DNA from 3 places in the Vogesella lacus genome. Region 1 is predicted to be linked to each of the others. Evidence: predicted binding sites of a transcription regulator. Region 1 holds the regulator's gene; each other region holds the start of a gene.
What was found. Region 1 encodes sigma-54, which starts transcription at its own class of promoters, with help from an activator protein. Its sites were predicted from a motif close to CTGGCACGCTTCATGCTT; they were not measured.
Positions count from the first base shown of each region.

Region 1 (10,507 bases):
CGGATCCTGATAAACCAGTTTGCAGGCAGTCATCAATCCCCCTGCAACAGACGGATTTCAGCTTGCGCCAGCGCCGCCGGACGGCCCAGCAACACCAGCACATCGCCTTCTTCCAGCTCGAAGGCACTGTCAAACTCGTTGATACGGCGGTTACCACGACGAATGCCGCGAATGCCGACAGCCATATCATCCAGCCTGAATTCACCGATACAGCGGCCAACCGCACTGGCACCGGCAATCAGCGGAATGCTGTACAGCCGTGGCTGCTCGCTGTCATCCAGCCCCTCTGCATCGTCACTGGCCCCGCGGAAGAAGCCGGTAAACAGGCTGTAGCGCTGCTCGCGCACGCTCCGGATACGGCGCAGCACACGGCTCATCGGCACGCCGAGCACCATCAGTGCGTGCGAGGCCAGCATCAGGCTGCCTTCCATCACCTCGGCCACCACTTCGTCGGCACCGGCAGCACGCAGCTTCTCGACATCGCTGTCATCCACCGTGCGCACAATCACCGGCAGATCACGGCGTAAATCATGCACCACATGAATAATGCGCTCGGACGCATGGGTATCGGCAAAGGTAATCACCACGGTCTTGGCGCGCATCGCGCCGGCTGCCATCAATACCTCGCGCTTGGCCGCATCGCCGAATACCACCGGATCGCCGGCTTCGGATGCCTCACGCACGCGCTCCGGGTCCAGATCCAATGCAAAGAAGGAGATGCCTTCGGCCTCGAGCAAGCGCGCCAGCGACTGACCGCTACGACCGTAGCCGCAAATAATCACGTGCTCGTCCTTGGCCATGGTCTGCACCAGAATCTGGTGCAGATCGACCGATTGCTGCGCCCAGTCCTCGCGGATCACCAGCTTGCAGATGCGGTCGGCGTACTGGATCAGGAACGGTGCCAGCAACATCGACAATACGATTGCGGCCAACGCCGACTGTTCGACTTCACTGCTGATCAAGCCCAGATTGCCGGATAGCGCCAGCAGGACAAAGCCGAACTCACTACCCTGCGCCAGGGCCAGCGCACCCTTGAGGCTATCCTTGGCGCGATGACCGAAGGCACGTGCCAGCAGGAAAATCACGATGATCTTGACCGGCAACAGCAGCAACAGCATCACCATGATGCTGCCGGACTGCTCGACCAGCACGCCGACATCGAGCTTCATGCCGACGGTGACAAAGAAGAAACCCAGCAGGATGTCGCGGAAGGGCTTGATGTCCTCCTCAACCTGATAGCGGTATTCGGTTTCGGAAATCAGCATGCCGGCGACAAAGGCACCCAGCGCCAGCGACAGGCCGGCCAGCTGGGTCAGGTAGGCAACGCCCAAGGTCACCAGCAAGACATTGATCATGAACAGCTCGCTGGAGCGCTTGCTGGCCACCATGTGAAACCACGGCCGCATCAGGCGCTGGCCAAATACCAGCAACAGGCTCATCACGATGATGACCTTCAGCAAGGCAAGACCCAGATCCATCCACAGCTGATCAGAGTTGGCCGCAAAAGCCGGCAGCAAGATCAGCAACGGCACTACCGCCAGATCCTGGAACAGCAACACACCAACCGCCAGCTGGCCATGCTGCTGCGCCATCTCGACGCGCTCGGACAATAGCTTGAGCACAATCGCCGTCGAAGACAGCGCCAGCGCACCACCCACTGCAAAGCCGGCCAGACCGCTACCGCTCAGCCACCAGACTATGATGCCGATCACCAGCATGGTAAGCGCGACTTGCGAGCCCCCCACTCCGAACACCAGCCGCTGCATGGCGCGCAGCTTGGACAGCGAGAATTCGAGGCCGATGGAGAACATCATGAAGACAATGCCGATCTCACCCAGAAACTCGGTTTCCGGCCCCTCGGGTATCAGGTGCATGACACCGGGGCCGGCAATAAAACCGACCACCAGATAGCCCAGCATGGGGGGGACTCGCAGGCTGCGGCAGGCGGTTACCGCCAGTACTGCAACCAGCAAGACAAGAACAATAGGTGAGAGGTCATGCATCCGGAACAACACTCCTGGCCTGAGGGCAATGGTTATTAAGCAAATCTTGCACCAGCTGACAGGTGCCGAGTGATTATAAGCTGATATAATTACCGACTATGAAAATTGACCCAAAAACTTGCCTGCAATTGGCCAGAGAAACGCTGCAAATCGAGGCAGCCGCCATTACCAGGCTCTCGGAAAGACTGGACGAGCAGTTCGTCCGCAGTGTTGAACTGATGCTGGCATGCAAGGGCCGTGTAGTTGTCAGCGGCATGGGCAAGTCCGGTCATATCGGCAACAAGATTGCCGCAACACTGGCCAGTACCGGCACACCGGCTTTTTTCATGCATCCGGCCGAAGCCGCCCACGGCGACCTTGGCATGATTACCGACAAGGACATCCTGCTGGCAATGTCCAACTCTGGTGAAAGCGACGAAATCATCGCCCTGTTGCCAGCGCTCAAGCGCAAGGGCACGCCCATCATCGCCATGACCGGCCGCCCACAATCCACACTGGCACGTGAGGCCAATATCCATCTGGATGCCGGCGTCGAAAAGGAAGCCTGCCCTTTGGGCCTCGCCCCGACTGCCAGCACCACCGCCGCACTGGCGCTGGGGGACGCACTGGCAGTAGCGTTGCTCGAAATCCGCCAGTTCAAGGCCGAGGATTTTGCCCTCTCCCACCCCGGTGGCAGTCTTGGCCGCAAGCTGCTGGTACACATTCGCGACATCATGCATAGTGGCGAAGCCCTGCCGCAGGTGCAATCCGGTGCCAGTCTCAAGGAAGCGCTGCTGGTAATGACCCAGAAAGGTCTGGGCATGACTGCCGTTTGCGACCGTGAAGGCAAGCTGATCGGTGTCTTCACCGATGGCGACCTGCGCCGCACGCTGGATCGCACGCTGGATCTGGCCGGGCTCTACATTGATGACGTGATGGGCAGAAACCCGCGCACCGTTGCGGCCAACCTGCTGGCCAGCGAGGCCGCTCACCTGATGCAGCAACACAAGATCAACGGCTTGCTGGTAACCGGCAAGGACGGGCAATTGCTCGGCGCCCTCAATATGCACGACCTGCTGAAGGCAGGCGTTATCTGAGATTGACAATGCAAACGATTAACGAACTGGCCAAGCAAACCCGCCTGCTGATCATGGATGTAGATGGCGTGCTGACCGATGGCCGGATTTTCATTACCGCCTCCGGCGAAGAGTTCAAGGCCTTCAATACCCTGGATGGCCATGGCCTGAAAATGCTGCAGTCTACCGGTGTACAACTGGCCATCATTACCGGCCGTGCCGCCCCAAGCGTAGCGCATCGCGCTCGCGGCCTCGGTATTGATCATTACTATGAAGGCGTGCACGACAAGCGTGTCGCCTTTGCCGACCTGCTGCAAAAAACCGGCTTGACTGCCGCACAATGCGCCTACATCGGTGACGACGTGATCGACCTGCCGGTAATGAGCAAGGTTGGCCTCGCGGTTGCCGTTCCGGCGGCACCGAGCTTCGTGCGCCAGCATGCCCATTTTGTCACCGGCAATCACGGCGGCAGCGGCGCAGTGCGCGAGCTGTGCGAGCTGATCATGCAGGCACAGGGCACCTTTGACGCACTGATGAACAGCTATCTGGCATGAATCGCGCTGCACGACTCTTTCCGCTCGGACTGACGCTAGGCATGGCGCTGCTGGCCTTATACCTGCACATCGTTACGACGCAGCAGCCCTTCGCCCGGCCAGACCTGAATCTGAACGAGCCGGAATACACCATCAGCAATCTGCAGGCGCGCCAGTATGACGAGCATGGCATGCTGCAAGAGCGCCTGTACGCCAAATCGCTGTGGCAACTGCCCCGCAATCCGCTGGTCTTTGTGCAAGAGCCACTGCTGACCCGTTATCAGAACGGCAAGGCCGACTTCTCGGTAAACGCCTCGACGGCGACTTACCACCGTCAGGAAAAGCTGGCCGAGCTGAAAGACAATGTCCGCTGGGAGCAGGAGCAGCCGGGCAAAACGCCGATCGTACTGCAGACCTCCAGCATGCAGCTGGATGGCAACAAGCATGAAGTACGCAATCAGGCACCGCTGCTATTGACCCAGCAAAACTCCAGGCTCAATGCCACCGGTTTCATTTATCGCCAGGACAGCCAGACTCTGGAATTTCTGTCCAATGTTAGGATCTTCTATGCGCCATAGCCTGCCAGCCCTGTTACTGATCAGCTGCCTTGCCGTTCCGGCTCATGCCGACAAGGCCGATCGTGACAAACCGATCGAAATCAGCGCCGACAAAGGCACGCTTGACCAGAAAAAAGGCACCACAGTCTGGGAGGGCAATGTCGATGTCAAACAAGGCACTCTGCTGATTCAGGCCGACAAAGTCATTGTGGTACGCGATAACAAGGGCCAGCAGCAGCTGCAAGCCAGTGGCGGCCCGGTCAAGTTCCGCCAGAAGATTGATGGCAGCAACGAATTCGTTGAAGGCTCGGCCAACAGCGTGCAATACGACAATGGCAGCGACCTTGCCATTCTGACCGGCAATGCGCGTATCAAGCGTGGCATGGACTCGGTCAGCGGCAGCCGCATTGTCTACAACACCGCGACCGAGAACTATGAAGTCAATGGCAGCGCCAACGGCAGCACCGGCCGCGTCACCGTGATCCTGCAACCCAAGAGCAAGCCATGAGCAGCACGCTTTCCATCCGCCAGCTGAAAAAGACCTTCAAAAAGCGCACCGTCGTAAAGAATGTGTCGCTGGACATCAGCAGTGGCGAAGTGATCGGCCTGCTGGGTCCGAATGGCGCCGGCAAAACCACCAGCTTTTACATGGTCGTTGGCCTGATCGCTGCCGATGACGGCCGTATCGAACTCGACAAGCAGGAGATCACCCACCTGCCGATTCATCAGCGCGCGCGCATGGGGCTGGGTTATCTGCCGCAAGAAGCATCGATTTTCCGCAAACTCACCGTAGAAGAAAACATCAAGGCCGTGCTCGAGATCACCGGCCTGCGCGGTGAAGAGCTGGAAAACGAGCTGGTATTGCTGCTGGACGATCTCAACATCGGCCATCTGCGTGAAAGCAACGCCATGGCACTGTCTGGCGGTGAGCGCCGCCGCGTGGAAATCGCCCGGGTACTGGCCACCCGACCGCGCTTCATCCTGCTGGACGAGCCATTTGCCGGCGTTGACCCGATTGCCGTGATCGATATCCAGAAGATTATCCAGTTTCTGAAATCACGCGGCATCGGCGTGCTGATTACCGACCATAACGTGCGCGAAACCCTGCGCATCTGCGACCGCGCCTACATCATCTCGGAAGGCGGCGTACTGGCCTCCGGCCTGCCGGGCGAACTCGTTGAAAATGAACAGGTAAGACGTGTCTACCTGGGCGAACACTTCCATCTGTAAACAAGCATGAAACAGACCCTCCAGCTCAAGACCAGTCAACAGCTGACGCTGACGCCGCAGCTGCAACAGTCCATCAAGCTTTTGCAGATGTCCACACTCGAACTGGGCTCCGAGCTGGAGCGCTATCTGCTGGAAAACCCCTTGCTGGAACGCCAGGAAGAAAGCGAAGAAAAGCTGGTGCCGCCAAGCGAATGGCCAGAGCGCAACCAACCGGCCGAAACAGCTCCGGAAACCCCGCAAGAAAACGCCTCACAAGATAGTGATAACAGCAGTGCATTTGACGAGCCTGCTGACTGGGGCAGCCGCAGTAGCAGCAATCACGATGATGATGACGAGTTTGACCCCATCCTCAGCGCCCCGAAAAAGCCCTCGCTGCGCGAGCACCTGTTAAGCCAGACCGGCGAACTACAACTAAGCCAGCGTGACCGCGCCCTGATTGCCCTGCTGATCGACGAGCTCGATGATGATGGCTACCTCTCCAGCCCTCTGGACGAGATACTCGCCGAGCTGCCGCTTGAGCTGGATGTCGAGCTGGAAGAGTTGTCCTGCCTGCGTCGCCTGCTGACCCAACTGGAGCCCGTCGGCTTTGCCAGTCTTAATCTGCAGGAATTCCTGCTGTTACAGCTCGACAATGCCCCCCATGACAAGCACCCCGCGCGCGAGTTGGCCGCAAGCATTGTCAGCCAGCATTTTGACTTGCTGGGCAACCGTGACTTCATCAAGTTGAAGCGGGCCTTGAGCATTGACGATCCGACACTGAAAGCCGCTCACGGCTTGATCACCAGCCTGCGCCCGCGCCCGAGCAGTGGCTTTGACCACGGTGAAACCCACTACGTTGCACCGGATATCCGGGTGATCAAGGTTGGCCGCAGATGGGTTGCCCGGCTAAACCAGGCCAACCTGCCCAAACTTCGTGTCAACCAGATGTATGCCTCTCTGCTACAACAGAAAGGAACCAGCCACGATCTGGGTGGTCAACTTCAAGAGGCACGGTGGCTGATCAAAAACATTCAGCAACGATTTGACACCATCCTGAAAGTGGCGGAATCTATAGTCGAAAGACAACAAGAGTTCTTCGAGCTGGGCGAAGTAGCCATGCGCCCGATGATTCTGCGGGATGTCGCAGATGAGCTTGGACTCCATGAATCAACCATTTCCAGGGTAACCACGCAAAAATATCTTTTGTGCAGCAGAGGCCTGTTTGAGCTGAAGTACTTTTTCGGCAGCTCTGTTGATACCGATAGTGGCGGTGAGTGTTCGGCGACAGCCATCAAGGCCATCATCAAGCAACTCATCGATCATGAAGATAATAAAAAGCCGTTGTCAGACGGTGCGATTGCAGACCATCTCGTCGCCAAGGGCATACAGGTAGCCAGAAGAACGGTTGCCAAGTACCGGGAAGCGATGCAGATACCACCGGTCAGCCAACGCAAGTCACTTTGATTTTCTTGAGTCGCGACACTTCGTTCGCGACACTTTAAGAAGGAGTAAAGGGTATGAACCTCAAGATTACCGGTCTCCACCTCGAAGTTACCCCAGCACTGCGTGAATATGTAGAAAGCAAGCTGGAGCGGATTACCAGGCATGTAGATAATGTTATCGGTGTCAACGTGACATTGTCTGTCGACAAACTGGTACAGAAAGCCGAAGTAAACGTGCATTTGGCGGGTAAAGACATCCACGCCGAAGCGACGGATGCCGATATGTATGCTGCCATCGATGCCTTGGCAGACAAGCTTGATCGTCAGGTTCTGAAGTTCAAGGAAAAACAGGTTGACCACCGCGTCAGCCCTATCATTCAGGATCAGGCAGCCCTCTGATACCCTGCAAAGACAAGAACGGATAAGATTTCTTATCCGTTCTTTTTGTTTGAAACAATCCACCACGCTTACGTCCTGATCGGCTATTGAAATCTTGCCGGAAAGCGTAGAATGGCCAACGTTCTTTACTGGCACCACGCAAGATGAGCCTCATTAGCAAAATCCTTTCTCCAGAAAATGTCATGGTCGGGCTGGATGTATCCAGCAAGAAACGGTTGTTTGAACAAGTCGGCATCCTGATTGAAAACTCACAGGGCATTGCCCGCAGTGATGTTTTTGACAGCCTGTTCTCCCGCGAAAAACTGGGCTCGACCGGACTTGGTCAAGGTGTCGCCATACCTCATGGCCGCATCAAGGGCCTGAAAGAAGCCACCGGTGTTTTCATCCGTTTGAGCACTCCTATCGCCTTTGACGCCCCGGATAACAAGCCGGTCAGCCTGCTGTTTGTGCTACTGGTGCCGGACCAGGCGACAGATATTCACCTGCAGGCACTTTCCGAACTCGCCCAGCGCTTCTCCAGCAGAAGCCTGCGCGAGCAAATGAACAGCCCGGAAAGTAATGCAGAACAACTTTATGAACTGATCTGCGGCCAGAGTGACCATGCCTAATATCAGCGTACGCCGCCTCTATCAGGAAAATCAGCACAAGCTCAATCTGAGCTGGATCGCCGGTCGTTCGGGTGCCGATAACCTTATTTCGAATGATGAACAAAGACCCACCCAAGCACTGGTGGGACATCTGAACTTCATTCACCCCAACCGGGTACAGGTGCTGGGTCTTGCCGAGGTGGAGTACCTGAACAAGCTGGAACAGGCTGCCGCCAGAACCGCGCTTGACCAGCTGTTTCACCGCAGCATGGCCGTTGTCATTGTCGCCAATGCCCAAAACGTGCCCAACCTGCTGCGTGATTACTGCCATACCCACGGCGTGCCACTGATGAGCACCCCGCTGGAAAGTCCCTATCTGATGGATGTCCTGCGCATCTATCTGGCCCGAGCGCTGGCAGTTTCAACCGTCATGCATGGCGTATTCCTTGATGTACTCGAGGTCGGCGTGCTGATCATGGGTGACTCCGCCATGGGCAAGAGTGAACTGGCGCTGGAACTGATTTCACGCGGCCATGGCATGGTGGCCGATGATGCGGTCGAACTGTACCGGATTGGCCCGGAAACGCTGGAAGGTCGTTGCCCTGCCCTACTGCGTGATTTTCTTGAAGTACGTGGCCTCGGCATTCTGAATATCCGCACCATTTTTGGCGAGACAGCCGTTCGCCCGAAAAAGGTGCTGAAACTCATCATTCACCTGATGAAAGCCAATGATCAGGCAATGCAAACCCTCGACCGGCTGAATATCCAGTCCGAGACTCAGGATATTCTGGGCGTGAAGGTGCGCAAGGTCATCCTGCCCGTTGCCGCCGGCCGTAACCTGGCTGTACTGGTTGAAGCCGCTGTGCGCAATTACATCCTGCAGCTACGCGGTATCGACAGCACCAGAGAGTTTATCGATAGACATACCAGTTTGTTACGTGAGCAAGAGCATGCAACTGATTCTGATTAGTGGCCTTTCCGGTTCGGGTAAATCGGTTGCCCTGCGCCTGCTTGAAGACAATGATTTTTTCTGTGTTGATAATCTGCCGGCCGTGTTGCTGGAAGACGTCGTCAGCCTGCACGATGATCAGCTACAACCCAAACTGGCAATCAGTGTAGACACCCGTTCTGCTGCGACACTCGCCGCCTTGCCCAGTGCCATGCAGGCACTGCGCAGCAAGGGCATTGATACTCGCCTGATTTTTCTCGAAGCCAGCGACAACACACTGGTCAAACGTTTCTCCGAAACCAGAAGAAGACATCCGCTGTCTGGCAGCGGTCTGACCGTAGAAGAGTGCATCAATCTCGAACGGGAAATGCTCGAACATCTGCGTGAGCTCGGCCATCGTATCGACACCACCAATCTGTCAGCCAACACACTAAGGAGTTGGGTCAAATTGCTTGTAGATGCCGATGCCTCCGACTGCCTGACCCTTGTATTCGAGTCATTCGGTTTCAAGCATGGCATTCCGCTTGATGCCGACTTCGTATTTGACGCGCGCTGCCTGCCCAACCCTTATTACGAAGAAAAACTCAGGCCGCAAACCGGCCTCGATCAAGACGTCATGGACTTCTTCGCTCAAGAAAAGCTGGTCAGCGAGATGCAATCTGACGTGATGAAATATCTGCAAAAATGGCTGCCCCGTTTCCGCAGCGACAATCGCAGCTATGTCACGATTGCCATCGGCTGTACTGGCGGCCAACATCGCTCTGTCTATCTGGCAGAACGTCTGGCCGAAGCCTTCGACAACCAGCAAGTCCTGATCCGCCACAGGCAGCTGCAAGGCAAATAATGTGCTGCGCATCGGCGACATGCTGATACTGGTTTTGCTTGCGGCCAGCCTTTGGCTGCTGCAGGCAAAGCTAGCCGACAACAGCAGTGCAAGTTATGTAGAAATCACGCAAGACGGCCGGATCACCGGCCAATACCCGCTGCGATTGGATAAAACGCTACGACTGCACAGTGACGCCGGCGATACCGTTATCCAGATCAGTAAAGGCCGCGTACGCATTGCGCAATCCCCAGGCAAGTATCAATACTGCGTCAAGCAAGGCTGGCTCTCCGCCGCTGGCGCATTAGCCATCTGCATGCCGAGCCGCATCTCACTCAGACTTATCGGCAATGCCACAGCAGAAGACTCTCTCGCCTACTAAGCAAGACCTGCAGATCGCCAATCTTGCCGCACTGGCCATCTCGCTAAGCCTACTTGATGCCGCCATTCCAAGCCCTATTCCCGGCATCAAACCCGGTTTCGCCAATATCATCGTCCTGATAACCGCCTACCAGCATGGCTGGCGTGCCGCGGTCTGGGTGAGCATCTTGCGCGTATTGGCCAGCGCCCTGCTGCTGGGTACGCTGTTTACGCCAGGATTCTGGCTGGCCACTGCCGGTGCCATCAGCAGCCTGTTAAGTCTGGGCTTGAGCCTGCGCCTGCCTGCTCCTTACTTCAGTGCAGTCAGCCATAGTCTGATTGCTGCCCAGGCGCATCTGCTGGCGCAGCTACTGCTGGTACGGCTAATATTTATCCCGAACGATAATATTCTTGGTCTCGCCCTGCCGATGGCAATTGCCGCCATCCTTTCGGGGCTGGTCAATGGACTGATAGTCAACAGGCTACTGAAAAAATGAATCGACCCGTCAATACCATTACTGTCGCGCTAACCGGCGCCTCCGGCTTGCCTTATGGCCTCAGGCTGATTGAATGCCTGCTGAAGGCCGGCA
Region 1 is NZ_CEETQT010000007.1:93,504-104,010, reverse strand. It holds gene ACZ9W6_RS10520 (TIGR01621 family pseudouridine synthase) at 1-33, opposite strand, end outside; gene ACZ9W6_RS10515 (cation:proton antiporter) at 33-2,003, opposite strand; gene ACZ9W6_RS10510 (KpsF/GutQ family sugar-phosphate isomerase) at 2,102-3,079, shown strand; gene ACZ9W6_RS10505 (KdsC family phosphatase) at 3,088-3,612, shown strand; gene lptC (LPS export ABC transporter periplasmic protein LptC) at 3,609-4,169, shown strand; gene lptA (lipopolysaccharide transport periplasmic protein LptA) at 4,159-4,656, shown strand; gene lptB (LPS export ABC transporter ATP-binding protein) at 4,653-5,378, shown strand; gene ACZ9W6_RS10485 (RNA polymerase factor sigma-54) at 5,385-6,821, shown strand; gene hpf (ribosome hibernation-promoting factor, HPF/YfiA family) at 6,875-7,198, shown strand; gene ptsN (PTS IIA-like nitrogen regulatory protein PtsN) at 7,342-7,806, shown strand; gene hprK (HPr(Ser) kinase/phosphatase) at 7,799-8,755, shown strand; gene rapZ (RNase adapter RapZ) at 8,736-9,578, shown strand; gene ACZ9W6_RS10460 (NusG domain II-containing protein) at 9,580-9,939, shown strand; gene ACZ9W6_RS10455 (Gx transporter family protein) at 9,908-10,414, shown strand; gene ACZ9W6_RS10450 (flavin prenyltransferase UbiX) at 10,411-10,507, shown strand, end outside.

Region 2 (10,507 bases), on a different contig from region 1:
TCACCGTCTTGCGGGTGCTGCCGGCGCTCCACTGCAGGCGCAGCTGCTTGAGGCCGGGGTAGCGCGCGAAGGCCGGCACCGCCAGCGATTTCAGCGCGGCGGCCTCCTTGCACTGGTAAACCAGTTTGACGCGGAGATTGTCGATGTCACGGCCAGCGGCCGGCTTGACGATGTCGGGGGTGATCTCGTGCTGGTTCAGCACGCAACCGGCTTCGGCCGCCGGCGTCAGCAAGTCGCCAGGGGTGGCCATCTGCGCGACAAAGTCTTGCCACAGTTTTTGCTGGGCATCGCCCTTGGGCGGGTAGTCGTAGCCGAGAAAGCTTTCCAGCGGAATCTCCAGCTGGACAGTCAGCGTCTGGCCGGCCAGTTCGGCGCGGGCGGTGCCGTGGCCGTGGGTGTGATTGCCGTGGGCAAAAGCGGTGGCAGGAATGAGGGCGGCGGCCAGCAGGCAGCCAGCCACGGGCGCAACAAGGCGCAGGCTTGCGAAAGTCATGGGTATTACCGGACAGGGGTTGCCACTGGCCGTCCTCCCCGACGGCAACCGGGCCTAAGGCCGGACGTGATCCGGCCACTTCGCTGGCCGGTATCCGGGCTATGGCGCACGCTCCGTCGCCTTCCCGGTGGCGCTTGCGGCGCGCAGCCAGTGGCTGGGATGAGGGATCGGGCTGCAGGGCAGCCGGCCATGTACCGTTGCGGGGGCAGCACGGCTTGGGGCTGACCTTGCGGCCAACCTTGCCGTTTCCCGTTTAACTGCAGCCATCGAACGGGCCGCGAGCACCAACGCGGCGCGGATGGTAGCGTGTTGGCCGCGGTTTGTCATGGTTGCACTGTGGCGATATCGATAATCACCACACGTACTGCTGTCGGGATTTTGCTATTGAAATGAGAACTGTTATCAAATAACATTGTTACTTTATTACATAAATCCAGGAGCCCATCATGCAGAAAAACCTGCATCCGCAAAACTACCGCACCGTGCTGTTCTACGACACCGGTGCCAAGGAAGGCTGGTTGATCCGCTCGTGCGCGCCGACCCGCGACACCCTGCAATGGCATGACGGCGAAACCTATCCGGTGATGTATCTGGATACCTCGGCCGCCTCGCATCCGGTATTTACCGGCAAGGCACGCGAGATCCACACCGAAGGCCGCGCCAGCCAGTTCATGGCGCGTTTCGGCAAGCTGATTCCGGGCAGCCGTCAGGCCTGAAACGGCTGACTCAGTCCGGCGGCTGATGCCAGGCCTGCTGATCCTGTTGTTGCAGTGCGGCTCGCGCGGCGGCCGGGGTATCGGCGTTTTGCAAAAAGGCATCCAGCGAGATGCCGGCCGGCCAGGCGCTATCGTTGTCTTGCAGGCTGGTGATGCGGTCGATGCGGAAGTGGCGGTAATCGCCGCGCAGCAGACACCAGGCGGCCAGCGTCCAGCGGTCGCCCCAGAAAAACAGGCCCAGCGGCGCGAGCGTGCGCTGGCTGGGCTGGCCGTGCTGGTCCAGATAGTCGATGTCCACGCACTGGCGTGCGCCGATGGCGGCGCGTAGTGGCGCCAGTTTTTCGCGCGGATAATGCTGGCCGCTCGGGGCATACAAGGGCACCGGTGCCAGCCCGGCGCTGCCCAGCACGGCATGAATCTTGGCCAGCGCACTGGCGGCATCGCCGGCCAGCTCGCTATCGGCCCAGCCGGCCAGCAAGCGGCCTGCGGCCTCGAGCGCGGCCAGCTCGCCAGCAGAAAAACTCAGGGGTGGCGGGGTAAAGCCGGCCTCCAGCCAATAGCCTTCACCGGCCTCGCCATTTACCGGCGCACCGCTGGCCTGCAGATCGGCCATATCGCGATACACGGTGCGTACTGACACCTCCAGCCACTGCGCGAGCTGCTGCGCCGTGGTGCGACGGCGGCCACGCAACAGCAGCAGGATCTGCAGCAGACGGTCGGCGCGGCGCATATCAGGATGCCGGCCGCGCCAGCGTCAGCGCCTGTTGCAGATAGTCGGCGCAGGGCAGGCGGTCGATATCGGCGACGCTGACAAACTTCAGATGTCGCCGCCCTTTGCCCTTGCCTTGCAGCAGGCCGTGCACATCGGCCAGTTGCGCGCCGGCGCTGAATTCCAGCGTCACATGCTGGCGGTAGACAAACAGGCCACAGAAAGCCTGGCCGCAGGCAAACAGGATGCCGCCGTATTTGACCTCCTCGCTGATGGCCGGATCCAGCGCGAGGATTTGCCGGCGCAAGGCCAGCACGATGGCAGCCTGCTCGGGCTGCTGTTGTTGCCAGTCGTCCAGCAATTGCCGGACACGTTGGCCGCCAGCCTCGCCAGCGGTTTGCTGCTGCGCCAGCGCGATGATGGCCGAGAGGCTGGCGTGTGCCTGCGGGCTGTTGCCCCAGCAGCTGGAATGCAGCATCTGGCCGATGCGCCGGCATAGCGCAATCGCTTCTTCTGCGGCCAACTCGGCCAGCGTCTGGTAGCCGGCCTCCTCCAGCCGGCGGATCACCGTCGGGCCCACCCCTTTGAGTTGCAGCATGGCTTGTTTCTCGATTTCAGGGAAAGGCATGGTCGTCTCCAGACACGGACAGATCCGCCAGTGTCGCGCCCATCGCGGTGGCAATCAAGACAAAGTCATGCGCACTGATCTGCAAATGACCAAAGCGGAAGGCATAGCCCCAGTGTTGCGGATCGCGGATGAAAGTCAGCCCGGGCACGAGCGGCCGGATCAGCGCGGGCGTGGCCGCCACAAAGGCGATATCGCGCCGCCACGGGCGGAAGTTGTCAGCCATCTCGACCTGATACACCGCCTCATCGCTGACGAGGCCGATGGCGGTAAAGGCCTGACACAGCTCCTTGCCGCCGAAAACCTCGAGCGGCGAGTAGTAGATCAGCCCGTCGCCACGGCGCATGCGCGCCAGCGGCGCCCCCTTGCCGTGACAGAGCTGGGCAAAGCCGCCGGCCACGCCGCGGCCAACGTGATCGCGGCTGGCTACGCCTATCCAGAAGCGCTGGCTCATGGCTGCACATGCAGGCCGATGACATTGCCTTCGCTATCGCCAAACAGCGCGATATCGCCATTGCCATCGGGCAGGCTCATGCGTGGCAGCACGATCTGGCCACCGGCGGGCTCGATGCGCGCCAGCAGCGCGTCCATATCGGGGCCGCCATCCAGATAAAGGCGACTGCCGTTGGCCGCAGGCTGCAGGCGGTTGCTTTGCATGATGCAGCCGGGGTGCTCGTCACCGAGGCAGAACACCGCGATGCGGTCGTCCATGAAGTCTTCGACTTTCAGTTCCACATGAAACACCGTCTGGTAAAAACGCACGGCGCGGTCGAAGTCGGTGGCTGGGATTTCAAACCAGTGAACGAAGGGGGTCATGCTGCGGCTCCTGATGAGGTCGGCGGGTTTGCCTGACCGCAGTGTGCGCGCCCCCTGCTGACAGCATTCTGTCAGCAGGCCAGGAAATTGTTTTGTACTGTTGCAGACTGCACAGCAGCGCTGCTTGCTTTATGTAGTGAGGCGTTAGACGAATATCCTGAAATTGATGTGCAATTTATGACTTATGGCTTTTATAATTCGCGCTTTATTTTTCTGGTGCCGAATCATGCGCGCAATGCTGCTCAAATCCGCTGTCCTCCTGACATTGGCCATGCCGGCCTTTGCCGAGTCCTTACCGACCGAATCCTTGCAGTTTGGCTGGCTGGACAGCAACCAGAAACGGATGGAAAAGTTTGAGCAATACTTCTCGCGCGGGATGGCGCTGGACAGCATCAAGCTGGGCAAGAAAGCATTGGCGCTGCCTGAAGGGCAATGGCTGATTTACGAAACCAAGACCTTCAAGGGTGATATTCATAACGATGAAACCCGGGAACATTCCGGCAATACTGCCGGTGGCCAGCTGCATTTGCGGGACAGCAAGGGTGACAGTGAAATCATTGTACAGGTCGCGTTGTCCCGTGATGCTCTTAGCTATTGGTTGAGCGAGCTTGATGCTTTTTGTCGCGAGGGTGATATCGCTGATACCTCGTACAAAGCAGTGAAAAGCCAGCGTGATCTTATCAAGCCTGAGCGCCAGAGCTGTGTGAAGGTTTCTGCCGCCATCGAGAAAGACAGCCGCAATGGTGCCGAATATCTGGGAGTGTGGTCTGCGTTCATGGAAAGCCGTGAAGGTGATTATGTGCGCTATTCACACTTCCGCTACTTTCCGATGAGCAAAGGCCAAAGCTACGAGCAGGCCCTGCAGCAGGCCGAGGTGAAGGCACATATCGCCCAGCAATCGCGTTGGGCCAGCGACAGCAAGGCCGCCTTGGCAAAACAGCAGGGCTGGTAATCAGCCGCTGCGGCCTAGCTTGCGATACAGCGTGCTGCGACTGATGCCCAGTGCGCGCGCGGCAGCGCTGGCGTTGCCGCCATGCTCGGCCAGTACCTGCTGCAGACGGGCATTGTCCTGTGTCGCTTGCGGCTGTGGGCTGTGCATGCCGGCCGGCAGATGCCGGCAGTCGAGCACGGTGCCGTCGTCGACCAGTGCCAGCAGGGTGCGCAAGAGATTATCCAGCTGGCGCACATTGCCGGGCCACGGGTAGCGGCGGATGAAGTCGCACAGTGCCGGCGACAGCGAGATGCCGCGCCGCGCCGCGCCCTGTTGCTGCAACAGTCTGGCGGCAAGCTGTGCGACATCGCCGCGTTCGCGCAGCGGCGGCAACAGCAGCGGGTAGTGGGCGAGGCGGTAGTAGAGATCGGCGCGGAAGCGGCCGGCAGCGACTTCGGTGGCGAGGTCGCGGTGGGTGGCCGCCACCACGCGCAAGTCCACCTTGTAATTGCCGCCACCGAGCGGCACCACTTCACGTTCCTGCAGTACGCGCAACAGCCGCGCCTGCAGCGTCAGCGGCATATCGCCGATTTCATCGAGAAACAGCACGCCGCCATCGGCCTCGCGCAAACGGCCCTTGCTGCCCTGTTTGCGCGCGCCGGTAAACGCGCCTTCCTCATAGCCGAACAGCTCGGATTCGATCAGCCCCTCGGGGATGGCAGCGCAGTTGACCGCCACCAGCGGCTGTTGCCGGCGGCTGCAGGAGCGGTGCAGCGCCTGCACGAAGCGTTCCTTGCCGACGCCGGTTTCACCCAGCAACAGCACCGGAATATCGGCATCCAGGAGGCGCAGCGCCGTTGGCAGCAGCGCCGGTGGCAGGCCGCTGTCGACTTCGTTGCTGCTGGCGCTGTTGTTGGTGTCGGCCGGCTTGCGGCCAACCTTGTCAGTGATCGGTGTTTGAGTGGTCGCACCCTGTCTGGCTGCCGATGGCAGCTGCAGGCAGGCCGACAGCAGGCGGCCGTTGTGGCGCAGCGAGGCAATATGTTCGCCGTGGCGGCTCAGCCAGTGTTCGAGGCTGAGGCCGCTCAACGCGGCAAAGCGCGCCTGACCCAGCGCCAGCCAGTCGAGATGCAGCATGGCGAGGGCGGCAGGATTGGCCGCACGCAACACGCCGCCATCGTCAAACGCCAGTCTGGCGCAGCGCGGGGTAGCGAGGCCGGCCGGCTCGGCGGCAAAACGCAGCTGGTAGAGCTGGCGGCATTGCTGCTCGAACAGGCGTTGTTCGATGTGGCGCACCGCCGCCTCGACCTGTTGCAGGCGGGCGCTGCCGAGCTTGCGCGGCAGGCCGGAGACATCGAGCACACCGAGCACCTGGCCGAAAGGATCGCGGATGGCGCTGGCGGCGCACGACAGCTGGCGGTTGCGCTCCAGATAATGTTCGGCACCACGCACATGCACGGCGCCGCCCAGCACCAGCGCCGTGCCGATGGCATTGGTGCCGCGAATGTCCTCGCGCCAGTCCATGCCCGGCAGCAGCGCCACCCGTTCGGCCTTGTCGAGAAAAGCCGGATGGCCCATTTCCTGCAGGATCACCCCGTCGCCGTCGGCCAGAATCACCACATGGCCATCGTCCACCACGCTGTCGAACAGTGCATCAATCGCTGGCCGTGCCAGCTGCAGCCAGTCCTCGTTTTGCTGTTGCCGGCTCTGCAGTGCCAGCTGGTCTAGCGGCTCGCCCTGACGCGGTCGCGCCACCGACAGGCCGAGGCCCTGACAGCGTTGCCAGGAATGCAGGATCGGGCCGGGCAGGCTGCCGGCCGGCAGTTCTTCGCCATCCTGCAGGCGGCGGCGCAATTGGGCGAGGCTGATCATGCAAGGCTCCTGTAACGGTGTCGCGCGACAGTTGTCGCAGGCTGCGACAGTTTGGCTGGGGCAGTGTGGCCGATTATGACGCGCTCAGCGCCGGCAACAAGCCCTGAAAAACTGCCGTGATTTTTGCGGCGCAACAAGGTTGGCCGCAAAGTGCTGTGATCACTGGTGCTGGCTGATATTGCGCTGCAAAACCGGTGCGAGCTGGCACGCGGCGTGCACTGTGGTATCCGTCCCGCTATCGCGGTGGCCAATACAACAGGAGACACAAAGAGATGAGCAGCCTGCACCCTAGCCAGTACGGCCTGAACCTGAAATCCCGTTACGACAACTTTATCGGTGGCCAGTGGGTGCCACCGGTCGCCGGCCGTTATTTCGAGAATCTGACCCCGGTCACCGGCCTGCCGCTGTGCGAGGTGGCACGCTCGGATGGCGACGATATCGAGCTGGCGCTGGATGCAGCCCATGCGGCCAAGGCAGCCTGGGGCAAGACCAGCGTGGCGCAGCGCGCCCTGATCCTGCATCGCATTGCCGACCGCATGGAAGAAAACCTGAAACTGCTGGCCACCGTCGAGACCTTCGACAATGGCAAACCTATCCGCGAAACCACCGCCGCCGACCTGCCGTTGGCGATCGACCATTTCCGCTACTTTGCCGGTTGCATCCGCGCGCAAGAAGGCAGCATCGGCGAGATTGACGCCACCACCGTGGCCTATCACTTCCACGAGCCGCTGGGCGTGGTCGGCCAGATCATTCCGTGGAACTTCCCTATCCTGATGGCAGCGTGGAAGCTGGCACCGGCACTGGCCGCCGGCAACTGCGTGGTGATGAAGCCGGCCGAGCAGACGCCGCTGTCGCTGTTGGTACTGATGGAGCTGGTAGGCGATCTGCTGCCGCCGGGCGTGGTCAACGTGGTGAACGGTTTTGGCACCGAGGCCGGCAAGCCGCTGGCCACCAGCAAGCGCATCGCCAAGATCGCCTTCACCGGCTCGACCCCGGTTGGCCGCCAGATCATGAACTACGCCAGCGAAAACCTGATTCCGGTGACGCTGGAGCTGGGTGGCAAATCGCCTAACATCTTCTTTGGCGATGTGTGCGACAAGGACGACGCCTTCTTCGACAAGGCGATCGAAGGCTTCGTGATGTTCGCGCTCAATCAGGGCGAGGTGTGTACCTGCCCGAGCCGCTCGCTGGTGCACGAATCCATCTACGACCGTTTCATGGAGCGCGCACTCAAGCGGGTGGCCGAAATCAAGCAGGGCAACCCGCTGGACTTCGCCACCATGATCGGTGCCCAGGCCTCGTTGGAGCAGATGGACAAGATCCAGGGCTATCTGGCGCTGGGCAAGCAGGAAGGCGCGCGCGTGCTGGCCGGTGGCGAGCGTGCCCATCTCGGTGGCGCGCTGGAACAGGGCTATTACATCCAGCCGACGGTGTTTGAAGGCCACAACCAGATGCGCATCTTCCAGGAAGAAATCTTCGGGCCAGTGCTGTCGGTAACCAAGTTCCGCGATATGGACGAGGCCATTGCGATCTCCAACGACACGCTGTTCGGCCTCGGTGCCGGGGTGTGGACGCGCAATATCAACACCGCCTTCCACGTTGGCCGCAGCATCGAGGCCGGCCGCGTGTGGACCAACTGCTACCACGCTTATCCGGCGCATGCGGCCTTTGGCGGCTACAAGCAGTCCGGTATCGGCCGCGAAACCCACAAGATGATGCTGGACCACTACCAGCAGACCAAAAACCTGCTGGTCAGCTACAGCGAAGACAAGCTGGGCTTCTTCTGAGTCGTAGCCGAGTCGCGAATCCTCCATCCCCTTGCCCCGGCGTGTGCCGGGGCTTTTTTGCGTCAGCCTGTTGGTCTGCGAGATGGCAATAAACAGGCGCGACATAAGGGATAGGCAGCAAACAATGCGATTGTGGCTGGCCGATCTGGTAAAAAAACTCATGCCATAAAGATTTATAGCAATTAAAGAGAATTCAAATGTCGTGATTGATCGGCGCACTGTTTATCAAATGTGATATCAAGCTGGCTGACTCTGGTGTGACGTCTTGATCCAGATCGCGGTGAGAAGGAAGGCGAATCCGCATAATTGGCAGGTTTGATGCATGGCAAATGCCTATTCGGCCGCGGCTTTCGTGCCGCTTGTGAGAAATGGACCCGATATGAAAAGAATTTCCCTGAAAAAGCTGATGAGCATGATGGCGCTCATCCTGGTGGTGTTGCTGGGCGGCGGTAATGCCATGGTGTGGTATGGCAATCTGAGCTTGCAGCAGGCCGAGGTCGAGCAGGTAAAGCTGCACCGTGCGACCTTGCTGTTCAAGGATGTGCGTTTTCATGTGGTGCAGATCCAGCAGTTTCTGACCGATGCTTCGGCCGTGGGCGAGCTGGAAGAAGGCTTTGCCGATGCCAAGGAAAACGAGGCGCAGGCGCAGGCCAAGCTGGCTGAACTCAAGAGCTTGCTGCCGGCATTGGGCACCGATATCGCCTCGGCCAACGACAAGATCAGCCGCCTGCGCAGCGTAGGCGAGAAAATGGCCCATGCCTATGTCGAGCAGGGGCGCGAGGCCGGCAACCTGATCATGAAAAACGAGCAGGACGGCTTTGATGTCAGTGCCGAGGCGCTGGCCACGCAAATGGACAAGCTGACTGCCGATCTGGAAAACGCGCGTGTGGCCGCCGACGAGATGCAGGCGCGTTCCGAGCAGCGTTCCTTCATCATCTCGATTTCGGTTGCGGCACTGGCGCTGCTGATCGTGGTTGGCGGGCTGGCGCTGCTGTATCGCAAACTGATTGCCATGCTGGGTGGCGAGCCGGCTTATGCCATGGAAGTCAGCGATGCGGTGGCGCGGGGCGAACTGTCGCTGCAGATCGACAACCATTCGCGCGCCGAGCGCAGCGTACTGGGCCGGATGCAAAGCATGGTGCAGGCGCTGGCCAACCATATGCGCAGCATTGACAACGAGTCGCGCCAGATTGCGCAGTCGTCCTTCCAGATTGCCGATATTTCGCACCGTATTACGGCGGTAACCAAGGAGCAGGGCAACCATTCGCGTGATGTGCGCGAGGCGATGGACGAGCTGAGCCAGGCTTCGTCCGAGGTCAACCGGCTGGCGCTGGAGGCCGGCGAGAGCACCGGCACGGCAAGACAGCGTGCCGAACAGGGCCAGTCGGCGATCAGCGGCAATCTGGCCGAGATGAGCAGGGCGGTGGACGAGGTGCAGGCCGCCGAAAAGCAGATGCAGGCACTGGGCCAGGCCACCGTGCAGATCCATGCCATTACCAGCACGATCACTGAAATTACCGAACAAACCAACTTGCTGGCGCTGAATGCGGCGATCGAGGCGGCACGGGCCGGCGAGGCTGGCCGCGGCTTTGCCGTGGTGGCGGACGAAGTGCGCAAGCTGGCGCAGCGCGCTGGCGAGGCGACCCGCAACATCAACGAGATCATCAGCAATCTGACCACGCTGGTGAACCAGAACTCGCAGGCGATGCAGAGCATTATCCAGCGCACCCACAGCGGCATGGCCCGCGCCGAGGATGTGCGCGAAGTGTTTGCGCTGATCCTGCAGCAGGTGGAGGGCAATGCGCAGATTGCCGGCCAGATCGCGCGTTACAGCGAATCGCAGCAGGACAAGCTGGTGCTGCTGCGCAGCCGCCAGGACGAGCTGCTCGACACCATGGCGCGCAATGCCGACGAGGTGCACGCCACCGGCATCATCAGTAGCGATCTGTATCAGGTGACCGAACGGCTGCGGGTGATCATGCAGCAGTTCCAGTTCGAGCGGCAGGTGGTGGTCCAGCCGGCCAGCAACGAGCAACGCGGTGCGCCGCGCGTGTCGCAGCATCTGCTGGTGCAGCTGGAGGACGGCCAGGGCACGCAATACGCGGTGACGGCGGATTTCAGCATGACCGGCATGAAGCTGCGCGTGGCCAAGCCGCTGAGCGTCAAGGCGGGTGCCAGCGTCAATTTGCAGATCCAGATTCCGCATGATGACCGCGATGCCTATCGCAGCCAGTTGCCGCTGAAGCTGCCGGCGGTGGTGCAGTGGCAGCGCGAGGAAGACGGCGAGTTTCTGTATGGCGTGGAGTTTGGCCATATCAGCGCCAGCGAACGCAATAATCTGCTGGTGTGCTTCGACTACTACAGCCACGCCCCGCATTTCTCCTGAGTCGTCCGCGCAGGGCAAAGACCGGCATCGATGTTGGCCGCAAGGGGCAGACCCTTGCGGCCAACCTGCATTCTGGCATCGGTGTTGCCACGGCAAAATCCGCAACTTTTATCAATGCCGCCCCGCTAAGCTGCCCGGCATGGAGACAGTATGAAGAAACCCGCCACCCGCC
Region 2 is NZ_CEETQT010000013.1:57,838-68,344, forward strand. It holds gene ACZ9W6_RS15975 (ZrgA family zinc uptake protein) at 1-493, opposite strand, end outside; cobalamin riboswitch at 562-797, opposite strand; gene ACZ9W6_RS15980 (type B 50S ribosomal protein L31) at 940-1,209, shown strand; gene ACZ9W6_RS15985 (helix-turn-helix transcriptional regulator) at 1,220-1,939, opposite strand; gene ACZ9W6_RS15990 (DUF1801 domain-containing protein) at 1,941-2,546, opposite strand; gene ACZ9W6_RS15995 (EVE domain-containing protein) at 2,533-2,997, opposite strand; gene ACZ9W6_RS16000 (VOC family protein) at 2,994-3,359, opposite strand; gene ACZ9W6_RS16005 (hypothetical protein) at 3,586-4,311, shown strand; gene ACZ9W6_RS16010 (sigma-54-dependent Fis family transcriptional regulator) at 4,312-6,162, opposite strand; gene adh (aldehyde dehydrogenase) at 6,435-7,949, shown strand; gene ACZ9W6_RS16020 (methyl-accepting chemotaxis protein) at 8,329-10,335, shown strand; gene ACZ9W6_RS16025 (AraC family transcriptional regulator) at 10,486-10,507, shown strand, end outside.
Region 2: adh (aldehyde dehydrogenase) is a predicted target of sigma-54. The motif match lies at 6,364-6,381, and genes of this name have one in related genera.

Region 3 (10,507 bases), on a different contig from region 1:
CATAGCTGTCAAAACGCAGGCCAGCCGCCAAGGTCAGTGGCGAGAAGCTGAGCACCGCCTCGGTGTAGCCGCCCAGCACGCTGGCGCGTTCATGGCCGCTGCCGGTGTTGTTTTGCGAATTGCTGATCTGGCGGGCGCGCGACTCGTCTTCGCGCCAGTTCAGGCCGTAGCGCAGCAAGTGCTCGCCGAGACTGGACTTCAAATTGATATCCAGACCGTGGGTGCGCAGCGATTCGCCATAGTTGCGGCCAACCTTGCTGGTGCGATCGCTATCGACAGCCGAGCGATGCAGCAGCACTTCGGCCTTGTCGATAGCGCCAAGACCAAGCGCCTGGTAGCGGATGCTGCTGGTGTCGCGCAGCTGGCTCTGCGGAATCGGGTCATTCGGCACCACCGGATGGAAGAAACCCACCATATTGGCGCGGGCATTACGGATACCGTGTTCGTCGCTGTGCTGGTAATTGAATTGCAGCGATTGCTTGTTGGCCAGTGGCACGCCGAGCTTGAACAGCACATTGTCCATATTGCTGTCGGACTCGTTCAGGCGCTGGCCATTGCCGTCCTTGTAGTAGTCCTGTTGCTGACGGCTGAGGCTGAACAGCAGGTCGCTGCCGTTATCCAGCACACCAAAGGCGCTGGCATTGCTGCGCCAGCCCTTGTTGCTGGAAACACCTAGGCCGACGATGGCGCCGCTGCGTTCATCGGCGCGCAGCAGATCACGCGCGCTGACGGTTTCGAGGCGCATCGCACCGGCCAGTGCACCCGGGCCGGCACTGGCCGAGGCCGTGCCTTTTTCGACTTCGACTTTTTTCAGCAGCAGCGGATCTATCATCAGCGCCGTCTGGTGATGGTAGATCTTGCCATTGTGAAAGGCGCCATCGATGGTCATGTTCAGCAGCGACTCTTCAAGGCCGCGGATATAGACCTTTTGCGCCACCGGATTGCCGCCGCCGCCGATGCTGATGGCGCTGTCGCTGTTGTAGATGTCCTGCAGGTCCTGTGCCTGTTGCTTGGCCAGGGTTTCCTGATTGATGGTCTGGTCCTGGGTAGGTGTGGCGGTGACGCGGATGGTCGGCAATTCGGCGGCATGGCTCGCGTAAGGCAGGGTGGCCAACAGGATGGCGAGTAGCGTCGGGCGGAACGGTGTTTGGCGCATGGGCGGCTTTCGGTCTGGTGTGCTTGTTTGTTAATGAGAATTTATCTCATTATTTTCCAGTGAAATACCGGTCATGGCCTTTGCGCAAAGGCTAGCCAGTTTTGCCCGAGAGGCAAAATGCTGGTGAGCAGGCATGAAAAAACCCGCAAGCCGAAGCTTGCGGGTTCGCAGCGTACGCGGGTCGAATCGCTTACAGGCTGTAGTACATCGCGAATTCTACCGGGTGGGTAGTCATGCGAGTCAGGTTGACTTCTTTCATCTTCAGTTCGATGAAAGCGTCAATCCATTCATTGGAGAACACGCCGCCACGGGTCAGGAACTCGCGGTCTGCGTCCAGAGCGGCCAGCGCTTCATCCAGCGACGCGCACACGGTCGGGATCAGCTTGTCTTCTTCTGGTGGCAGGTCGTACAGGTTCTTGTCGGCAGCATCGCCCGGGTGGATCTTGTTCTGGATACCGTCCAGACCCGCCATCAGCAGGGCGGCAAAGCACAGGTACGGGTTAGCCAGCGGATCCGGGAAACGTGCCTCGATACGACGGCCTTTCGGGTTGGCCACGTGCGGGATACGGATGGAAGCGGAACGGTTCTTGGCGGAGTAAGCCAGTTTAACCGGTGCTTCGTAGTGCGGAACCAGACGCTTGTAGGAGTTGGTGCCCGGGTTGGTGATGGCGTTCAGGGCCTTGGCGTGCTTGATGATACCGCCGATGTAGTACAGGGCAGTGTCAGACAGGCCGGCGTAGCCGTCGCCAGCAAACAGGTTCTTGCCGTCTTTCCAGATCGACTGGTGAACGTGCATGCCGGAACCGTTGTCGCCAACGATAGGCTTCGGCATGAAGGTCGCGGTCTTGCCGTAGCTGTGAGCTACGTTGTGTACCACGTACTTCAGGATCTGGGTCCAGTCAGCGCGCTGGGTCAGGGTGCTGAACTTGGTGCCGATTTCGTTCTGGCCGGCGGTAGCCACTTCGTGGTGGTGAACTTCAACCGGTACGCCCAGTTCTTCCAGCAGCAGCACCATGGCCGAGCGGATGTCTTGGGACGAATCAACCGGCGGAACCGGGAAGTAGCCGCCTTTTACGCCAGGACGGTGACCGGTGTTGCCACCTTCGAACTCTTCAGCGGAGGCCCAGGCAGCTTCTTCTGCCTTGATCTTCACGAAGCAGCCGGACATGTCGGTGCCCCAGGTGATGCTGTCGAAGATGAAGAATTCTGGCTCCGGGCCGAAGTAGGCGGTATCACCAATACCGGAAGCCTTCAGGTAGGCTTCGGCGCGCTTGGCTACGGAACGTGGGCAGCGGTCGTAACCCTTGCCATCGGCCGGGTCGATCACGTCGCAGCTCATGAATACGGTTGGCTCGTCGAAGAACGGATCGATCTTGGCGGTTGCCGGATCAGCGATCAGCAGCATGTCGGAGGCTTGAATGCCTTTCCAGCCAGCGATGGAGGAACCATCGAACGCGTGGCCGTTTTCGAACCATGCGTCGGCATCGCTCAGCAGAACGTGAGCCGGAATGGTGACGTGCTGTTCTTTACCCATTGTGTCGGTAAAGCGCAGGTCTACGAATTTAACGTCGTTTTCGGTAATGAGCTTGACTACGTCTGCAACCGCCATGGTGTTCTCCTGTAGAGCGACAAGGTGCATCAATGTGTGATGACGCAAATTTCAGTGTGCTACGTCTAGCATGAAGTGTGCCAGCTCGTGGCGCGGGAAATCCTGGGCTATTTTGCCATATTTGCCATGACAGGCACGTGGCATTTGCTGTCTGGTATGCCCATATTTGGTGCTTGCGCACTCAATTGGTGCTTTTGCTTGGTCTTGCACCATGCTGGGGCTTGATTCGGGCTGATGACAGCCGTCAGACGCTGTATTAAGGTAGGGTGATATCCAAAACCAGACGGGAAACGAAGATGGCAAACGAACTGATCTTGCAGCAAGCAGCGCAGCGTGGTGAACAACAGGGCATCAGCTACGCCGGTCTGTTGACCCCGGCCGAAGCCTGGCAGCTGAAGAGCGCGCGCGAGGACGTGGTGATTGTCGATGTGCGCAGCGCGGCAGAGTGGCAGTTCGTCGGCGTGGTGCCGGATGCCTTGCGTATCGAGTTGCGCAGTTTCCCGGGTATGGTGCCGAATCAGGCTTTTGTCCAGCAGCTGCAACAACAGGTGGCCAGTGACAAGACGGTCTTGTTTCTGTGCCGCTCCGGTGCGCGTTCGGACGAGGCTGCAAGGTTGGCCGCAGCGGCGGGTTATTCACATGCCTACAACATTCTTGAAGGCTTTGAGGGTGACCGTGACGAGGCGCAGCATCGCGGCAATCTGACCGGCTGGAAAGCGGCTGGCCTGCCGTGGATTCAGGGCTGACTTGCAGTTTGCGCTGCCTGAAGGCAAAGTGTGCAGACGTCCATAGAGGCAGCAACCTGCTAGGTCCGCAATTTTCTGTTTGGGAAGAAGTGAATCATGACTGATCGTTACGCCGTCATCGGCAATCCGGTTTCGCACAGCCAATCGCCATTCATTCATGCCGAGTTTGCTGCTGCCAGCCAGCAACAGCTGCAATACGAGAAGCTGTTTGCCGAGCTCGACAAGTTTGATGAGGTTGTCAAAGGCTTTGTCGCTGCAGGCGGCAAGGGGCTGAATGTCACCCTGCCGTTCAAGGGTGATGCCTTCAAGCTGGCGGATGAAGTCAGCGACAACGCCAGGTTGGCCGCAGCCGTGAACACCCTGAGCTTCCGCGATGGCAAGATCTACGGTGACAACACCGATGGCATCGGTCTGGTGCGCGATATTGTCGAGAATATGGATGCACCGATTGCCGGCAAGCGCGTGTTGCTGCTGGGTGCCGGTGGTGCCGTGCGTGGCGTATTGCCTAGCCTGATGGCCGAGCAGCCTGCCAGCATGACGATTGCCAATCGCACCGTCAGCAAGGCGCAGGATCTGGCCACGCAGTTTGCCGAACTGGGCGAGATTGCAGCCGTTTCTTACGATGCATTGGCAGGTCAGCAGTTTGATATCGTGATCAACGGTACCTCCACCAGCCTGTCCGGCGAGTTGCCACCGATCCCTGCTGGCATCTTTGCCCCCAAGGCGCTGGCCTATGACATGGTTTACAGCCGTGGCCTGACACCGTTCCTGCGCCGTGCACAAAGCGAGCAGGCAGCGATGCTGGCTGATGGTCTGGGCATGCTGGTCGAGCAGGCGGCAGAATCCTTCCGCATCTGGCGCGGTGTGCAGCCGGCAACGCGCAAGGTTACCAATATGCTGCGCGAGGTACTGGCCTGAGCATGCGCTGGTTTCTGCGTATCGGAGCGGTCGTTCTGACCGCTCTTTTTTTGTACTACTTGTGGATCTTCGGTCATATCGTCTACTGGCGGCATGCCAATCCTGACAGCAGCGCCTTCATGGATACCCAGCTGGCCAAGTTGCAGGAAGACAATCCTGATGCCGAGCTCAAGCATAGCTGGGTGCCTTACGACCGGATTTCGGCCAATCTCAAGCGTGCGGTGATCGCAGCCGAGGATGCCAAGTTTGCCGATCACGAAGGTTTTGACTGGGATGGCATCGAGGCCGCGTTCGAGAAGAATCTCAAACAGGGGCGTATCGTGGCTGGTGGCTCGACCATCAGTCAGCAGCTGGCCAAGAATCTGTTCTTGTCCAGCAAGAAAACCCCGTGGCGCAAGATAGACGAAGCGGTGATTACCGTGATGCTGGAGGCGGTGATGGACAAGCGCCGCATCTTCGAGATCTACCTGAACGTGATCGAGTGGGGCAATGGCGTGTTCGGGGCCGAAGCGGCAGCGCGACACTATTACCGGACTTCTGCGGCCAACCTTGGTCGTGGCCAGGCTGCCAAGCTGGCCGCCATGGTGCCCAACCCGCGTTTCTACGATAAAAACCGCAATGCAACCGGCTTGCAACGCAAGACGCGTATCATCCAGCGACGTATGGGTATGGCCGAGCTGCCCTGAGCCGTTTCACAAGGCCAGCCACTGGCTGGCCTTCGCCTGCCCATGCTACAATTTCATTCTCTTTTCGTATCGCCCGTCAGACGGGCAAAAACGTATGGACTTACCCAGTTACCCCTTTCTGATTCGTTTTTCTGGCCGCGCGCCAGCACAATAATACCCCGCCTGTGACCGGTGCTTGCTCCCGCCCAGGCGGCAGGAGCCATGCATGACGGTTATCGATAAAAAACAGCCAACCGATCGTCTGCAAGATAACCTCGCTCAGGTACAGCGCCTGATCGAGCGTCAGCGGTTGATTGAAGACCTGGTTCATCGCCAGGAAATGCCTCGCCACGACCTGGTCGAGTCTCTCGTTCACAAACAGAATCTGGCCGAGCTGGAAACCAAGCTCGAACAGCTGCATCCGGCGGATATCGCCTACATCCTTGAAGCACTGCCGCTGGACGACCGCCTGCTGGTGTGGGATCTGGTCGATAGTGAGGATGAAGGCGATATCCTGCTGGAAGTCTCCGATGCGGTGCGCGAATCGCTGATCGAGGCGATGGACCAGCACGAGCTGGTAGCCGCGGCCGAGCAGCTAGACGCTGACGAACTGGCTGACCTTGCCCCTGACTTGCCACGCCATGTGGTGTACGAAGTCATGGGCAGCCTCGACGAAGAAGAGCGGCAACAGCTGCAGTCGGCTCTGTCTTACCAGGAAGATCAGGTCGGTGCCCTGATGGACTACGAGCTGGTGCGCGTACGTCCGGATGTCAGTTGCGAGGTGGTGCTGCGTTATCTGCGCCGCTTCGACGAGCTGCCCAGCCATACCGACAAGATTTTCGTGGTCGACGAGGATGACGTGCTCAAGGGTGTCCTGCCTATCCGCAAGCTGCTGGTGTCAGACCCGGAGGCTGAAGTTGCCGAAGTGATGGCGACCGAGGTGGTGAGCTTTCATCCTGAAGAAGAGGCTGCCGATGCGGCGCTGGCGTTCGAGCGTTATGACCTGGTAACCGCGCCGGTGATCGACGAGCAGGGCAAGCTGATCGGCCGCCTGACGGTCGACGAGATGGTCGACGTGATTCGTGAAGAGTCCGAAACCGAAGTACTGAATCTGGCCGGTCTGAAGGAAGAGGAAGACCTGTTCGCCCCGGTGATCGATTCGGTACGCAACCGCTGGGCCTGGCTGGCCATCAATCTGTGTACCGCCTTTATCGCCAGCCGGGTAATTGGCGCATTTGAAGGCTCGATCGAAAAACTGGTGGCGCTGGCGGCCCTGATGCCGATCGTGGCCGGTATCGGTGGGAACTCGGGTAATCAAACCATTACCATGATTGTGCGCGCGCTGGCGATGGGCCAGTTGCAGCCGGGCCAGATGCAGCGTCTGTGGCGCAAGGAACTGGGTGTCAGCATTATCAATGGCCTGATTTGGGGTGGGGCGCTCGCAGTGCTGGCGTGGCTGCTGTATGGCAGCTTCTCGTTGGGGCTGGTGATGTTGGCCGCAACCACGCTGAACCTGATGCTGGCGGCCAGTATGGGGGTGCTGATTCCGACCATGATGGAGCGATTCGGCAAGGATCCGGCCGTAGGCTCCAGCGTGCTGATCACGGCCTGTACCGACTCCGGCGGCTTTTTCATTTTCCTGGGCCTTGCCAGCCTGTTTCTTCTATAGATCATGCCTAGCTATCAACAAGCACTCATGCAGTTTTCGCTGCCGCGCCTGGAGGCGCGGCTTTTGCTTTGTCAGGTCAGCGGCAAGAGTCATGCTGGTCTGGTGTCCGCCAGCCATGACGAGATGCCGCCAGCACAGTGGGAGGTTTATGCTGCGCTAGCGCAGCAGCGTCTTGCAGGTCTGCCGATCGCCTATCTGCTGGGTGAGCGCGAGTTTTATGGCCGGGTGTTTGAGGTCTGTCCGGATGTGCTGATTCCGCGGCCGGAAACCGAACATCTGATCGAGCAGGCCTTGCAAAGGCTGGATCGCTCGCAGCACTTGCGTGTACTAGATCTCGGCACCGGCAGTGGTGCGATTGCTGTCACGCTGGCGCTGGAGGCCCCAGCCTGGCAGGTACATGCGGTAGATTTGTCCAGCGCGGCACTGGCGCAGGCAGCACGCAATGCGGCCAAGCTGGGGGCGCAGGTGCAATTTCATCAGGGCAGCTGGTACCAGGCCTTGCCTGATGCCTCGGCCCGTTTTGCGCTGATTGTCAGCAATCCGCCGTATATCGAGGCGCAGGATCACCATCTGGGAGAGGGGGATGTGCGTTTCGAGCCTCGCATGGCACTTACCGACGAGGCGGATGGCCTGGCTTGCCTGCGTGAAATCATTGCCGGCGCTGCCAATCATCTGTTAACGCAGGGCTGGCTGATGCTGGAGCATGGCTATGATCAGGGGCCGGCTTGTCGCGAATTATTGTTGGCCGCAGGCTTTGTTGCCGTCGAAACGATCGTCGATCTGGCTGGGAATGACCGTGTGAGTCTGGGGCGTTTGCCATGAGCAGGCTAATGTTGCCGCTCTTGTTGTTTGCAGCGTTGCTGTTGTGGCTGGCGGGTAGTAATCAGGCGATTTTTCTGACGCTGCATCATGAATTGCAGGTGTTACCCGGGGTTTTCTGGCGACTGGCGAGTATTCCCGGTGAGCCGATTTTTGCTGTGGCAGTGCTGCTTGGTCTGTCGCTAGTGAGGCGGGGTGGTAGCGTTGCGGAAATCTTGCTGGCCGTGCTGGCCATTCTCGCCAGTGTGCTGCTGAAGGATTGGTTTGATGTGCTTCGCCCACCTCTGGCCCTGCCAGCTGGTAGTGTCAATCTGCTGGATGTTTTGCCGGTAAACGAGTCTTTTCCGTCCGGCCATGCCATTTTTTCTGCAGTGATGTTGGCCGCAGTGGCAAAGCACTATCCAAACTTAAGATATTTGGCTTCGGGATGGTTGTGGATGGTCTTGCTGTCGAGAGTCGCCATTGGCGTGCACTGGCCGCTGGATGTGCTGGCAGGTGGGGCGCTCGGCTTGTCCTTGGCCCTGATGGTGTATCGCAAGAAATGGCAGCCATTGGCTGCGAGAATGCAAGCAAGGCTGGCTGTCGGTTTTGCCGTGGTGCTGGCAGGATGGCTGCTGGTGAAGTTGCGCTCGGGTGTGCCGAATGAGGCGTATGTGCTGTTTTGTATTGCGGTGGCGGCGATGATTGCGATGCTGGGATTGGCAGGTACTCGCAACGCGAAACCTGCCAATCAGGACTAGCGCGGCTTAGTGGTGATGGCCGTGCTCGCCATGGGCATGGCCATGGGCAACTTCGTCAGCAGTAGCGGCGCGAACTTCGGCAACTTTGGCTTCGAAGCGGATGGTCAGGCCAGCCAGTGGATGATTGCCATCCAGTACAGCTTTGCCATCGGCAACGTCGGTGACGCGGAACAGGATGATGTCGCCGGTTTCCGGATCATCAGCTTCGAACATCATGCCGACTTCAACTTCGTCCGGCAGAACATCCAGCGGCTCGACACGGATCAGTTCTTCTTCCGGATCGCCGAAAGCATCGTCCGGGGTCATGGTAACCGAGATGCTGTCGCCAACATCTTTGCCATGCAGGGCTTCTTCAACCAGCGGGAAAATGCCATCGTAGCCGCCATGCAGGTAGGCAATAGGCTCTTCGGTCTTGTCCAGCAGGTTGTTGTCGGCATCGAACATTTCGTAGTGCAGGGTCACTACCGAGTTTTTAACGATAGGCATGAAAAATTACCGTATTGAATGGATTGAAACGACAGGTATTAGTGCTGCATCAAGCCTTATCTGAAGATTTTCTCCATAATCGGCTCCAGCACGTACCGTGCATTGTAAACCATTGCAGTTTGTCTTACTGAGAATCTGGAAATGAACGCTGTCGAACTACTGGGCGGGATGTCCGCCGAAACTTTTCTGCGCGACTACTGGCACAAGAAGCCTTTACTGATCAAGGGTGCTTTGCGTGATGTGGGCGAGCCTATGGATTTTGATCGCCTCGTCGAGCTGTCGCGCAGCGAGGACGTTGAATCCAGACTGATCGAATACCGCAATGGCAAGTGGTCGCTGGAGCGCGGTCCATTCCGGGCCGGCCGTCTGCGTCGTCTGCCAGAGTCGGATTGGACCATACTCGTGCAGAACGTTAACCATCATGTGCCGCATATCGCCGATATCCTGTGGCGATTCAATTTCATGCCATATGCGCGACTGGATGATCTAATGATCAGTTATGCGCCACCGGGTGGAACTGTTGGCCCGCACTTTGACTCTTACGACGTATTCCTGCTGCAGGTAGGTGGTAGCAAGCGCTGGCAGATTTCTTCGCAAAAAGACGAAGACTTCATTGAGGATGCGCCAATCAAGGTGCTCAAGCATTTTGATGTGGAAGAGGAGTTTGTCCTCGAGCATGGTGACATGCTTTACCTGCCGCCGATGTACGCACATTATGGCGTGGCACTTGAGCCGGGAATGACTTATTCGATCGGTTTTCGGGCGCCGTCAAGCCAGGAGCTGGCTACCGAGTTTCTGGTTTATATGCAGGACAGAATCTGTATTGACGGGCGTTATGCGGATCCTGATCTTGCTACTCAGCAAGAGCCGGCAAGAATCGGTCAGGACATGGTCAAGCAGGTGGCCGGGATGCTCAACAAGATTCAGTGGGACGAAAAGCTGGTTGCCGACTTCCTTGGTCATTATCTGACAGAGCCCAAGCCTCATGTTTTCTATGAGGGGAGTGAGGATGAGCTGGATGATGAGGAGTTTGCGGAGCAGGTGAGAGCATGCGGCGTTGCTTTGGATTTGAAGAGCCTGATTCTTTATTCCGATGGAATGCTGTACTGCAACGGAGAGCGGCTGGAGGTGTCTGCTCAAGATGTCGTGCAGTGGCAACAGCTTGCCAATGAACGTCACCTGGCTGCTGGACTGGTTTCCGACGCGATGATTCCTTTATTGTTAGAGGGTTATCACGCAGGCTGGTGGCATGTCGCCAAGTAAATAGTAAAAAATACCGCGGGCGGCTTGCGGGCTTGTCAATAAATGCGTATATTGTTTTGGCTCTAATTAAAGTCAAGCACTGTCTTTTTGTTGCAACGCGAAAGACTGTCCGCGCTCACTCGCAATATTTTATGGTTTTACCTCTTTTCAGCAAATTTTTTCATGCTACAATTTGCGAACTGATTAGTACTGCACTACTTTCCTCATTTTACAAATTTCACTTGAGAAGGTAGTGTTTCAGACAAATTGTTCAACACTTGCTTTCAAAGGTATTTACAAATGAAACAGTCGCTCCTCGTTGCTGCTCTGCTGGCCGTTGCTCTGTCTGCTTGCGGCAAGAAAGAAGAAGCCGCTCCGGTTGAAGCTTCCGCTCCTGCCGTTGAAGCTTCCGCTCCGGCTATCGTTGAAGCTTCCGCTCCGGCCGTTGATGCTTCCG
Region 3 is NZ_CEETQT010000005.1:199,594-210,100, reverse strand. It holds gene ACZ9W6_RS08530 (TonB-dependent receptor domain-containing protein) at 1-1,156, opposite strand, end outside; gene glnA (type I glutamate--ammonia ligase) at 1,347-2,765, opposite strand; gene ACZ9W6_RS08520 (rhodanese-like domain-containing protein) at 3,062-3,511, shown strand; gene aroE (shikimate dehydrogenase) at 3,608-4,429, shown strand; gene mtgA (monofunctional biosynthetic peptidoglycan transglycosylase) at 4,432-5,115, shown strand; gene mgtE (magnesium transporter) at 5,321-6,763, shown strand; gene prmC (peptide chain release factor N(5)-glutamine methyltransferase) at 6,791-7,585, shown strand; gene ACZ9W6_RS08495 (phosphatase PAP2 family protein) at 7,582-8,322, shown strand; gene ACZ9W6_RS08490 (FKBP-type peptidyl-prolyl cis-trans isomerase) at 8,329-8,808, opposite strand; gene ACZ9W6_RS08485 (JmjC domain-containing protein) at 8,950-10,071, shown strand; gene ACZ9W6_RS08480 (hypothetical protein) at 10,351-10,507, shown strand, end outside.
Region 3: glnA (type I glutamate--ammonia ligase) is a predicted target of sigma-54. The motif match lies at 2,832-2,849, and genes of this name have one in related genera.